2 regions of the Pseudomonas sp. CAU 1711 genome follow, and region 2 is predicted to be linked to the other one. Evidence: riboswitches for the same ligand, from Rfam matches in the RefSeq annotation. Region 2 holds a riboswitch; the other holds the start of a gene.
The links. A riboswitch is a leader RNA that binds a small molecule or an ion and turns the genes downstream of it on or off. The one in region 2 is predicted to bind cobalamin.

Region 1: another riboswitch for cobalamin. It lies ahead of AAFN46_RS01085 (energy-coupling factor ABC transporter permease); the one in region 2 lies ahead of cobW (cobalamin biosynthesis protein CobW).

What each region holds. Positions count from the first base shown of each region.
Region 1 is NZ_JBDQQT010000001.1:247,009-251,636, forward strand. Features, by position in the region: gene amrS (AmmeMemoRadiSam system radical SAM enzyme) at 1-718, shown strand, start outside; gene AAFN46_RS01075 (MFS transporter) at 905-2,056, opposite strand; gene AAFN46_RS01080 (hypothetical protein) at 2,162-2,302, opposite strand; cobalamin riboswitch at 2,404-2,599, shown strand; gene AAFN46_RS01085 (energy-coupling factor ABC transporter permease) at 2,653-3,333, shown strand; gene AAFN46_RS01090 (heme-binding protein) at 3,418-3,906, opposite strand; gene AAFN46_RS01095 (response regulator) at 4,004-4,621, opposite strand; gene AAFN46_RS01100 (ATP-binding protein) at 4,618-4,628, opposite strand, start outside.
Region 2 is NZ_JBDQQT010000007.1:40,960-45,587, reverse strand. Features, by position in the region: gene cobN (cobaltochelatase subunit CobN) at 1-645, opposite strand, end outside; gene cobW (cobalamin biosynthesis protein CobW) at 807-1,856, opposite strand; cobalamin riboswitch at 1,951-2,206, opposite strand; cobalamin riboswitch at 2,268-2,489, shown strand; gene AAFN46_RS09450 (CbtB domain-containing protein) at 2,588-2,773, shown strand; gene AAFN46_RS09445 (CbtA family protein) at 2,785-3,507, shown strand; gene AAFN46_RS09440 (cobalamin biosynthesis protein) at 3,512-3,898, shown strand; gene cobM (precorrin-4 C(11)-methyltransferase) at 3,912-4,628, shown strand, end outside.

The DNA of each region.
Region 1 (4,628 bases), on a different contig from region 2:
CGTCGAGGCCGGCTGCGCCAGCGTGGCCTTCACCTACAACGACCCGGTGATCTTCGCCGAGTACGCCATCGACACCGCCCGGGCCTGCCGCGCGCTGGGCCTGCACCCGGTGGCGGTGACCGCCGGCTATATCCATGCCGAGCCCAGGCGCGAGTTCTACGCGGCGATGGACGCGGCCAACGTCGACCTCAAGGCCTTCACCGAGGAGTTCTACTTCCGCTTAAGCGGCGCCCACCTGCAGCCGGTGCTGGATACCCTGGTCTACCTGTGCCACGAGACGCAGGTGTGGACCGAGATCACCACCCTGCTGATCCCCGGTTACAACGACGGCAATGCCGAGATCGAGGCGCTGTGCCGCTGGGTGCGCGACGAACTGGGCGAGGAGGTGCCGCTGCACTTCACCGCCTTCCATCCCGACTTCAAGATGCTCGACGTGCCGCCGACGCCGCCCGAGACCCTCAGCCGCGCCCGTGCCATCGGCCTGGCCCAGGGCCTGCGCCACGTCTACACCGGCAACGTGCACGACACCGAGGGCGGCACCACCTTCTGCCCCGGCTGCGGCGCCGCGCTGATCGTGCGCGACTGGCACCGCATCCTGCACTACCGGCTCGACGACGACGGCCACTGCTTGGCCTGCGGCCGGCGCCTGGTCGGGCGCTTCCGCCCCTTCGCCGGCGCCTTCGGCCAGCGCCGCATCCCGGTGCGCCTGAGCGCCTAGGCAGGGGCGCCATGTGGCGAACCCCCGATGCGACGGCGATGGGAATCGCTGCGCGGCTCGACCCATCCTAGGTGCTAGCCCCTCTCCCTCCGGGAGAGGGTTGGGGTGAGGGAGCGTCTCCGAGCCGTCTGACGTGGCCCTCACCTCCGGCCCCTCTCCCATGGGGAGAGGGGAGCCACACTCCACCTAGGCCGTGCGCGCGGCCCTGCGCCGCAGGGCGCCGGCGGCGCTCACCACGAACAGGCTGGCGGCCAGGCACAGCGCCAGCGGCAGGCCCTGCGGGCCGCTGGCCATCAGCGCGCCGCTGAGCAGCGGGCCGAGCAGGCTGCCGACGCCCCACAGCAGGCCGACGCAGGCGTTGGCGGTGATCAGGTCGGGGCCGCGGAAGTGCTGGCCGATCAGCACCAGGGCCAGGGTATAGATGCCGCCGGCGGCCGCGCCGAGCAGCACCAGCGCCGGCCACAGCAGCGTGCGCTGTTCGATCAGCCAGGGCAGGGCCAGGCCCAGCGCCAGGGTCAGCACCCCGCAGGCCAGGTGCAGGGCGCGCCGGTCGAGGCGGTCGGACAGCCAGCCCAGCGGCACCTGAAACAGCATGTCGCCGGCCAGGATCACGCTGGCCATCAGCGCCGCCACGCCCAGCGCCCAGCCGTGGGCGCCGGCGTACAGCGGAAACAGCGACAGCACCACGGCATCGAAGAAGGCGAAGAACAGCACGCCCAGGCACAGGGCCGGCGCCACGCGGACGAAGCCGAGCAGGGAGAAGCGCCGTGGCGCCTGCTCGGCCGGCTCCGACCCGTGCGCCGGCAGGCTGTGCCAGACCAGCGCCAGGGCCAGCAGGTTGGCCAGCAGCACCAGCAGCACCGGCCAGGCGCTGGCGGCGCCGAACAGGCTGATCAGCAGCGGGCCGCCCAGCTGGCAGCCGGTGAAGCAGGCCGCGTACAGCGCCACCACCTGACCGCGCCTGCTTTCGTTGCACAGCTCGTTGACCCAGCTCTCGCCCAGTATCACCAGCACGCCCATGCCCAGGCCCAGCAGCAGGCGCGCGGCGACCAGCAGCACCAGCGACGGCGCCTCCGCCAGCAGGGCGAGCAGGCCGAGCAGGCACAGGACGAAACAGCCCAGGTACAGCGAGCGGCCGCTGAACTGACGGCACAGGCGGTTCACCAGCAGGGCGGCGAGCATCATGCCGGCCGCCGGCAGGGCGGACATCAGGCCGATGACCAGGCTGCCGAAGCCGGTCTGGTGCAGGCGCAGCGCCACCAGCGGCAGGGTGGCGCCCATGCTCAGGCCGACCACGGACACGGCGAAGATCAGGACGAACAATGACCAGCGATGCATATCTCTCTCCCGCCCGTTTGCGGCCCGGGCGCGGCCAATAGCGATGAGCCCCCGCGCGGCGGGCGCGCGAGGCGATGGAGCGGCGCCGAGGCGGCCGCGGAAGGCTCAGCGGCAGCGGGGAGGAGAGAAGGTGAAGGCGAACAGCACGCTGCGCCGGCGCTTGAGCTTGGCGTCGCCCGGCCGGGTGCGCGCCAGCAGCTCGGGATCGGGCTGGGCGGAGCAGGGCAGGTGGGCGAGCGACAGCATGGCGGTAGAGCGTGTGGTCGGGAATGGGGCCGCGCAGTCTAGGCCCGGGGCTGGTCGGGGTCAACGCGCGGCGGACGGGCTGTCTTTTGTCGGGCCGGAGCGCTAAGGTGGCCGCCGATGGTTCCGCCTGCGGGCGGATGAAAAGGGAACAGGGTGCGGCGCATGTCGCCAACGCCCTGGCTGCCCCCGCAACTGTAAGCGGCGAGCGAAGCCCACACGCCACTGGCCCCAGGCCGGGAAGGCGGGCGGAGCGCCGAGCCGCGAGCCAGGAGACCTGCCATCGCCCAGGGGCCCCGCGCCCGACCCTCTCATCCAGATCGCCGCGCGGTGGGCGCGGCAAAGGAACCCATATGCACATCGAACCCGGCGTCGTCGAAGGCGCCAAGCTCTTGCTCAGTTATGCCACCGCCAGCGCCGCCTTTGGCCTGAGCCTCAAGCTGGCCCGTGACAGCCTGCGCGACAACGGCGGCGCGCTGGCCCTGGCCCTGCGCAGCCTGATCGCCACGGCCCTGGTGTTCTGCTTCTTCGAGGTCCTGCCGCACCATCCGGTGGGCGTCTCCGAGGTGCACCTGATCCTCGGCTCGACCCTGCTGCTGCTGTTCGGTGCCGGCGCCGCGGCCGTCGGTCTGGCCACCGGCCTGCTGCTCCAGGGCCTGCTCTTCGCCCAGTTCGACCTGCCGCAGTACGGCATGAACGTCACCACCCTGCTGCTGCCGCTGTGGGGCATCCAGCTGCTGGCCAGGCGCATCATCCCGGCGCGCACCGCTTATGTGGACACCTCCTACAAGCAGGCGCTGGCCCTGTCCACCGCCTACCAGGGCGGCATCGTCGCCTGGGTGGCCTTCTGGGCCTTCTACGGCAACGGTTTCGGCGCCGACAACCTGGCCTCGGTGGGCAGCTTCGGCCTGGCCTACATGAGCGTGATCCTGCTCGAGCCGCTGGTCGACCTCGGCGTGCTGGCGCTCGCCAAGTCCCTGTCCCGCTACAGCCAGGGCCCGCTGTTCAACGTGCGCCTGCACCAGCCGGCCTGATCCCGCCGCCCGGCCGGAGTTCCGCTCCGGCTGTCTCGGCGTCGCGCCAACGCGGCCCGTGAGGCGGGTTGGCGCGACGGCCTCTTACTCGAACAGCGCGGCGTTTGCCGCCAGGACCTCATCGGCACACTGGGCGTCCAGATGGCCACCCGGGGCGCCGGCCACGCCTATGGCGCCGATGAGGCTGTCGCCGGCCTTGAGCGGAACGCCACCGCCGAGCAGGAGGAAGCCGGGGATATCGGTCAGGTTGCTGGCGCCCGGGTTCTTCTGCGCGTTTTCCATCATGGTCAGGGTCGCCACCTTGGTGGACGCGGCGGTGAAGGCCTTGGCGCGGCTGGACTCGATGGTGTGGGGGCCGGCATTGTCGGCGCGCGCGAATGCCTTCAGCAGGCCGGCGCGGTCCACCACCGCGGCGCTCACGTTGTAGCCCTTGGCCTGGCAGGCGCTGACGGTGGCAGTCACCAGTCGCTGGGCGTCGGCAGTCGAGATGTTGCTTTCCTGCAGCACGGCGGCCTGGGCGGCGCCGGTGAAAGTCAGGGCGCAGAACAGTGCGGCGAGAGGGTAACGAGGCATGGCTATGTCCTTCTGTGCGGCGAGTTGAGGAGCGGCCAGTGTGCTCGGCGCCGGGCGACGGCGGTATGCGGTCGGCTACGCCCTGGCCTCCGTAGCGCTACGGAGAGGACGGGTCCAGCAGGCTGGCGTACTGGCGGATGAGCTGGGCCAGCGAGTCGGCCTCGAGCTTGTCGAAGACATGGGCCCGATAGGTTTCCACGGTGCGCGGCGACAGGTCGAATTCGCGCGCGATCTCCTTGTTGCTCATGCCCTGGACTATGCGCACCAGCACTTCGCGCTCGCGCCCGGAAAGGCGTGCCAGGCGCTCGGCGGCCGCCTGGCTCAGGGCCTGGCGCTCGCGCCCGGCGACATGGCTGCGCACGGCGGCCTGCACGGCTTCGAGAAAGACGTCGTCGTCCACCGGCTTCTGCAGGAACTCCATGGCACCGCCCTTGAAGGCGCGGCGACAGAGGTCGACGTTGGCGTGACCGGTCAGCATCACCACCGGCAGGTCGGAGATCTCCGCCAGCCGTGCCAGCACGTCCAGCCCGCCGATGCCCGGCATGCGAATGTCGAGGACCACGCAGCCGATCGACTGCGGCGATAGCGCGGACAGGAAGGCCTGGGGGTCGCCGTGGCTCTCGCTGCGCAGCCCGACACTGCGCAGCAGCAGCGCCAGGGCGTCGCGCACGGCATCGTCGTCGTCGACCAGGTATACCAGCGGGGAGTGACTCATGCGGCAT
Region 2 (4,628 bases):
GTTACCGGCCTGCACCTGGGCGCGGTAGAACAAGAGCGCCGCTACCGGTTGGCCCGGCTGCCAGTCGGCGCGCCAGTGCTCGAGGCTTGCCTCGCTGTGGTGTGGATGATGGATCAGCGTGCGCGGCAGGGCGCGCGGCTCGCTCCAGGGGTAGTCGCCGCCCAGCCAGCGACTGGCGATGTAGTGCAGCAGGTGGCGGGCGTTGTCCGCGCCGCCCTGGCGCAGGTACTGCCACAGGCGCTGGCTGTCCTCGGCCGGCACGTTGCTCAGGCTGGTCAGCTCGGGGTCGGGGCTGTCGTCGCCGGGCACCAGGATGATCCTGGTGCCCTGGCGGCCCAGCTCGACCAGACGCTCGATGCCGTAGCGCCAGTAGCTGACGCCGCCGTGCACCGAGATCAGGATGACCCGGGCGTGGCGTAGCACTTGCTCGACATGGAAGTCCACCGAGGCGTGGTTGGGCAGCTGCGCCGGGCTGGCCAGGCGCAGGCTGGGAAAGTCCTCGGGCAGCTCGCGCGCCACCTCGGCCAGCAGCGACAGGTGCGAGTCGCCGGTGCAGAGGATCACCAGCTCTGCCGGGCTCTGGCCGAGGTCGGCGATGCTGTCGGCCGGCAGGGTGACGCCGGCCTGGGCGCGCAGCAGGTGCATGGGTCAGGGCTCCGTGTGGCTTGAGAGACCCTCACCCCGGCCCTCTCCCGGAGGGAGAGGGGGTTGGCCCGGCGCAAGGGTTTCAGCCAGGTGCAGCTTCTCCCCCCTCTCCCCTCGGGAGAGGGGCTGGGGGTGAGGGAGCCTCAGACGGCTTGACCCCATCACGCCAGCGCCGCCACGAGCTCCGCCTCGATGGCGGCGCGGTCGAGGCCTTGGCCGATCAGCACCAGGCGGCTCTGCCGCGCTTCGCCTTCACCCCAGGCGCGGTCGAAGTGGCGGTCGAAGCGCTGGCCGACGCCCTGCACCAGCAGGCGCATGGCCTTGCCGGGGATGGCGGCGAAGCCCTTGACGCGGAGGATGCCGTGTCTGGCCACGGCGTCCTTCAGGGCGCTGAGCAGACGTGCTTCCTCGGCCTCCGGCAGGACCAGGTCGAAGGAGTCGAATTCGTCGTGGTCGTGGTCTTCGTGTTCCTCGTCGTGGTGGGTGCGGCGGCCGTCGATATGCAGTTCGGTCGCGCAGTTCAGGCCGATCAGCACGCTGAGCGGCAGGTCGCCGCCCTGGGCCTCGATCAGCTTGACCGCAGGCGGCAGCTCCTCGGTCACTTCGGCGCGCACGGCGGCCAGGGCGTCGGCATCGAGCAGGTCGGTCTTGTTCAGCAGCACCAGGTCGGCGCTGGCCAACTGGTCGGCGAACAGCTCGTGCAGCGGCGATTCGTGATCCAGGTTCGGGTCCTGTTTGCGCTGGGCGTCCACCTGCTCGGGGAAGGCGGCGAAAGTGCCGGCGGCCACGGCCGGGCTGTCGACCACGGTGATCACCGCATCCACGGTGCAGGCGGTGCGGATTTCCGGCCAGTTGAAGGCCTGCACCAGCGGCTTGGGCAGCGCCAGGCCGGAGGTCTCGATGAGGATATGGTCGAGCTCGCCGCGACGCGCCACCAGCTCGCGCATCACCGGGAAGAACTCCTCCTGCACGGTGCAGCACAGGCAGCCGTTGGCCAGCTCGAAGATGCGGCCCTCGGCCTCTTCCTCAGTGCAGCCGATGGCGCACTGCTTGAGGATGGCGCCGTCGATGCCCAGCTCGCCGAACTCGTTGACGATCACCGCGATGCGGCGGCCGCCGGCATTGGCCAGCAGGTGGCGGAGCAAGGTGGTTTTACCGGCACCGAGAAAGCCGGTGACTATGGTGACGGGAAGTTTGGCGAGCGATTGCATGGCGGCCCCGGGAGCGTCGTGAAAAGGACGGACGGGCAGGGCGGGGCACACGCGCAGGAGCGAGGGCCGAACACCACCGGATCACCCCGCCCGGTTGTCGAAAGGTTTGCGAGGCAGGTCTCCTGGCTTACGGCGTGGAACCACAATGAACCTTTTACGATTTCGCCGCACAGGCTGGCGAAATCGTAAGAGGCTCGGGTTCCGATCCTTCGCCTTCCCGCCCATCGGGGCAGTGGCATTTCGAAGGATTTCATCCGTTCACAGTTGCGGGGGCAGCCAGGGCTTGCAGGACCCTGTTCCCTCTTAGCTCCGCCCACGCGGGACGGAGAACCTCGGAAAGGCTGCAAGGCTACGCAGTGCCCGGAGCATGGTCAACCGCCGCGGTTGACGCTGAACGCGGCTTCATGATGTTCTAGAAAGGCTGTTTCAGGTGCCCCGCGCCGCCGTGCGCGAGGTGAAACGGGAAGCCGGTGGGCCCTTTCTCCGCGAGTGGGGGCGAGTCCGGCGCTGCCCCCGCAACGGTAAGCGATCGAAGGGTCCACCCCGCCACTGTGCCGCGCGCATGGGAAGGCCGACCCGGTTCCTGCAAAGGCATCGCAAGCCCGGAGACCGGCCTGAATCCCCTGTTTGGCAACCCGCGGTGGGCGGGCGTACGCCGGCCCGTGGCCTCCGTGGCCGTTCTCGTGCTGCGTTCCTTCTACCGGTCCGACAACCCTTGGAAGGTGCTTCTCATGTCCAGCCGCACGCTGTCGTCCTCCGTCGCCGTCTCGCTCCCCCTGTCCAGGCGTCTGATCATCGCCGCCGGCAGCTGCCTGCTCGGCGCGCTGTTGATCTTCTTCGCCGGCTTCTCGCCCATCGAGGCGATGCACAACGCCGCCCACGACACCCGGCACAGCGCCGCCTTCCCCTGCCACTGAGAGCCCCCGTCGTGATCAAGCGCATCGCCCAGACCGCGGGCTTCGCCGGCCTGCTGGCCGCCATCCTCCTGACCCTGCTGCAGAGCCTGTGGGTTACCCCGTTGATCCTCGAGGCGGAGACCTACGAGAGCGCCGAGCCGGTGGCCGAGCATGGCCATGTGGCGTCCGTCACCGCCCATGCACATGAGCATGAGGAGGCCGCCGGCCATAGCCACGACGGCGAGGCCTGGGCACCGGAGGACGGCTGGCAGCGCAGCCTGGCCACCGGCCTGAGCAACCTGGTGGTGGCCGTCGGCTTCGCCCTGGTGCTGGCCGGCCTGTTCAGCCTGCGCGCGCCGCGCCGCATCTGGCAGGGCCTGCTCTGGGGCCTGGGCGGCTTCGTCGTGTTCAGCCTGGCGCCGTCCGCCGGCCTGCCGCCGGAGCTGCCGGGCACGGCCGCCGCCGACCTGCAGCTGCGCCAGTACTGGTGGCTCGGCACCGTCGTCGCCAGCGCCGCCGGCCTGGGACTGATCGCCTTCGGTCGTGGCTGGACGGTGCGTGGCGTCGGCCTGGCGTTGCTGGCCGTGCCGCATCTGATCGGCGCGCCGCAGCCGCAGGTGCACCAGAGCCTGGCCCCCGAAGCGCTGGGGCGCGAGTTTATCCTCGCCTCGCTGCTGACCAACGCGCTGTTCTGGTCCGCCCTCGGTCTGGCCGCCGCCTGGTTCTTCGCCCGTGGCGAACGGCCGGGCGCCTGAGCCGGTGCTGATCGCCGGTCTCGGCTGCCGGCGTGGCTGCACGGCGAGCGAGCTGCGCGAACTGCTGGAACAGACCCTGGAACGGCTCGCGCTGCCGCTGAGCGCGCTGCATGGCCTGGCCAGCAGTGCGCACAAGCACGAGGAGCCCGGATTGTTGCAACTGGCCGCCGAGCTGAATCTATCCCTGGAGTTCTACGCCGCCGAGCGACTGGCACTCTACGAATCGCGGCTGAGTGAAGGCTCGGAGTCGGTGCGCCAGCTAACCGGCGCCGCCAGTGTGGCCGAGGCCAGCGCCCTGGCCTGCGCCAGCGAGCGCGCCGGGCGTCCCGCCATTCTCGTCTGTGCGAAGCGGCGCAGCGCCGTTGCCACCCTGGCCATCGCCCGCGCCTGAAGAGGAAACTGCCATGACCGTCTATTTCATCGGCGCCGGCCCCGGCGACCCCGAGCTGATCACCGTCAAGGGCCAACGGCTGATCCGCAGCTGCCCACTGATCCTCTACGCCGGCTCGCTGGTGCCCGCGGCCGTGCTGCAGGGCCACAGCGCCGAGCGGGTGGTGAATACTGCCGAACTGCATCTGGGTGAGATCATCGCGCTGCTGGCCGAGGCCCATGCCAGGGGGCAGGACGTGGCTCGCGTGCATTCCGGCGACCCCTCGCTGTACGGCGCCATCGGCGAGCAGCTCCGCGAGCTGCGCGCGCTGGGCATTCCCTTCGAGATAGTTCCCGGGGTGACCGCCACGGCCGCCTGCGCGGCGCTGCTGGAGGCCGAGCTGACCCTGCCGGGCGTGGCGCAGACGCTGATCCTCACCCGCTACGGGCACAACTCGCCGATGCCGGCAGGGGAGGAACTGGGCGCCCTGGCCAGCCACCGCGCGACCCTGGCCATCCACCTCGGCGTGCAGCATTTGTCGCGCATCGTCGCCGAGCTGCTGCCGCACTATGGCGCCGACTGCCCGATCGCCGTGGTGCATCGGGCCAGCTGGCCGGATCAGGACTGGGTGCGCGGCACCCTGGCGGATATCGAGGCGCGGGTGGCCGGCAAGGATTTTCGCCGCACCGCGCTGATCCTGGTCGGCCGGGTGCTGGATGCGACGGAGTTCGCCGAGTCGGCGCTGTATGCC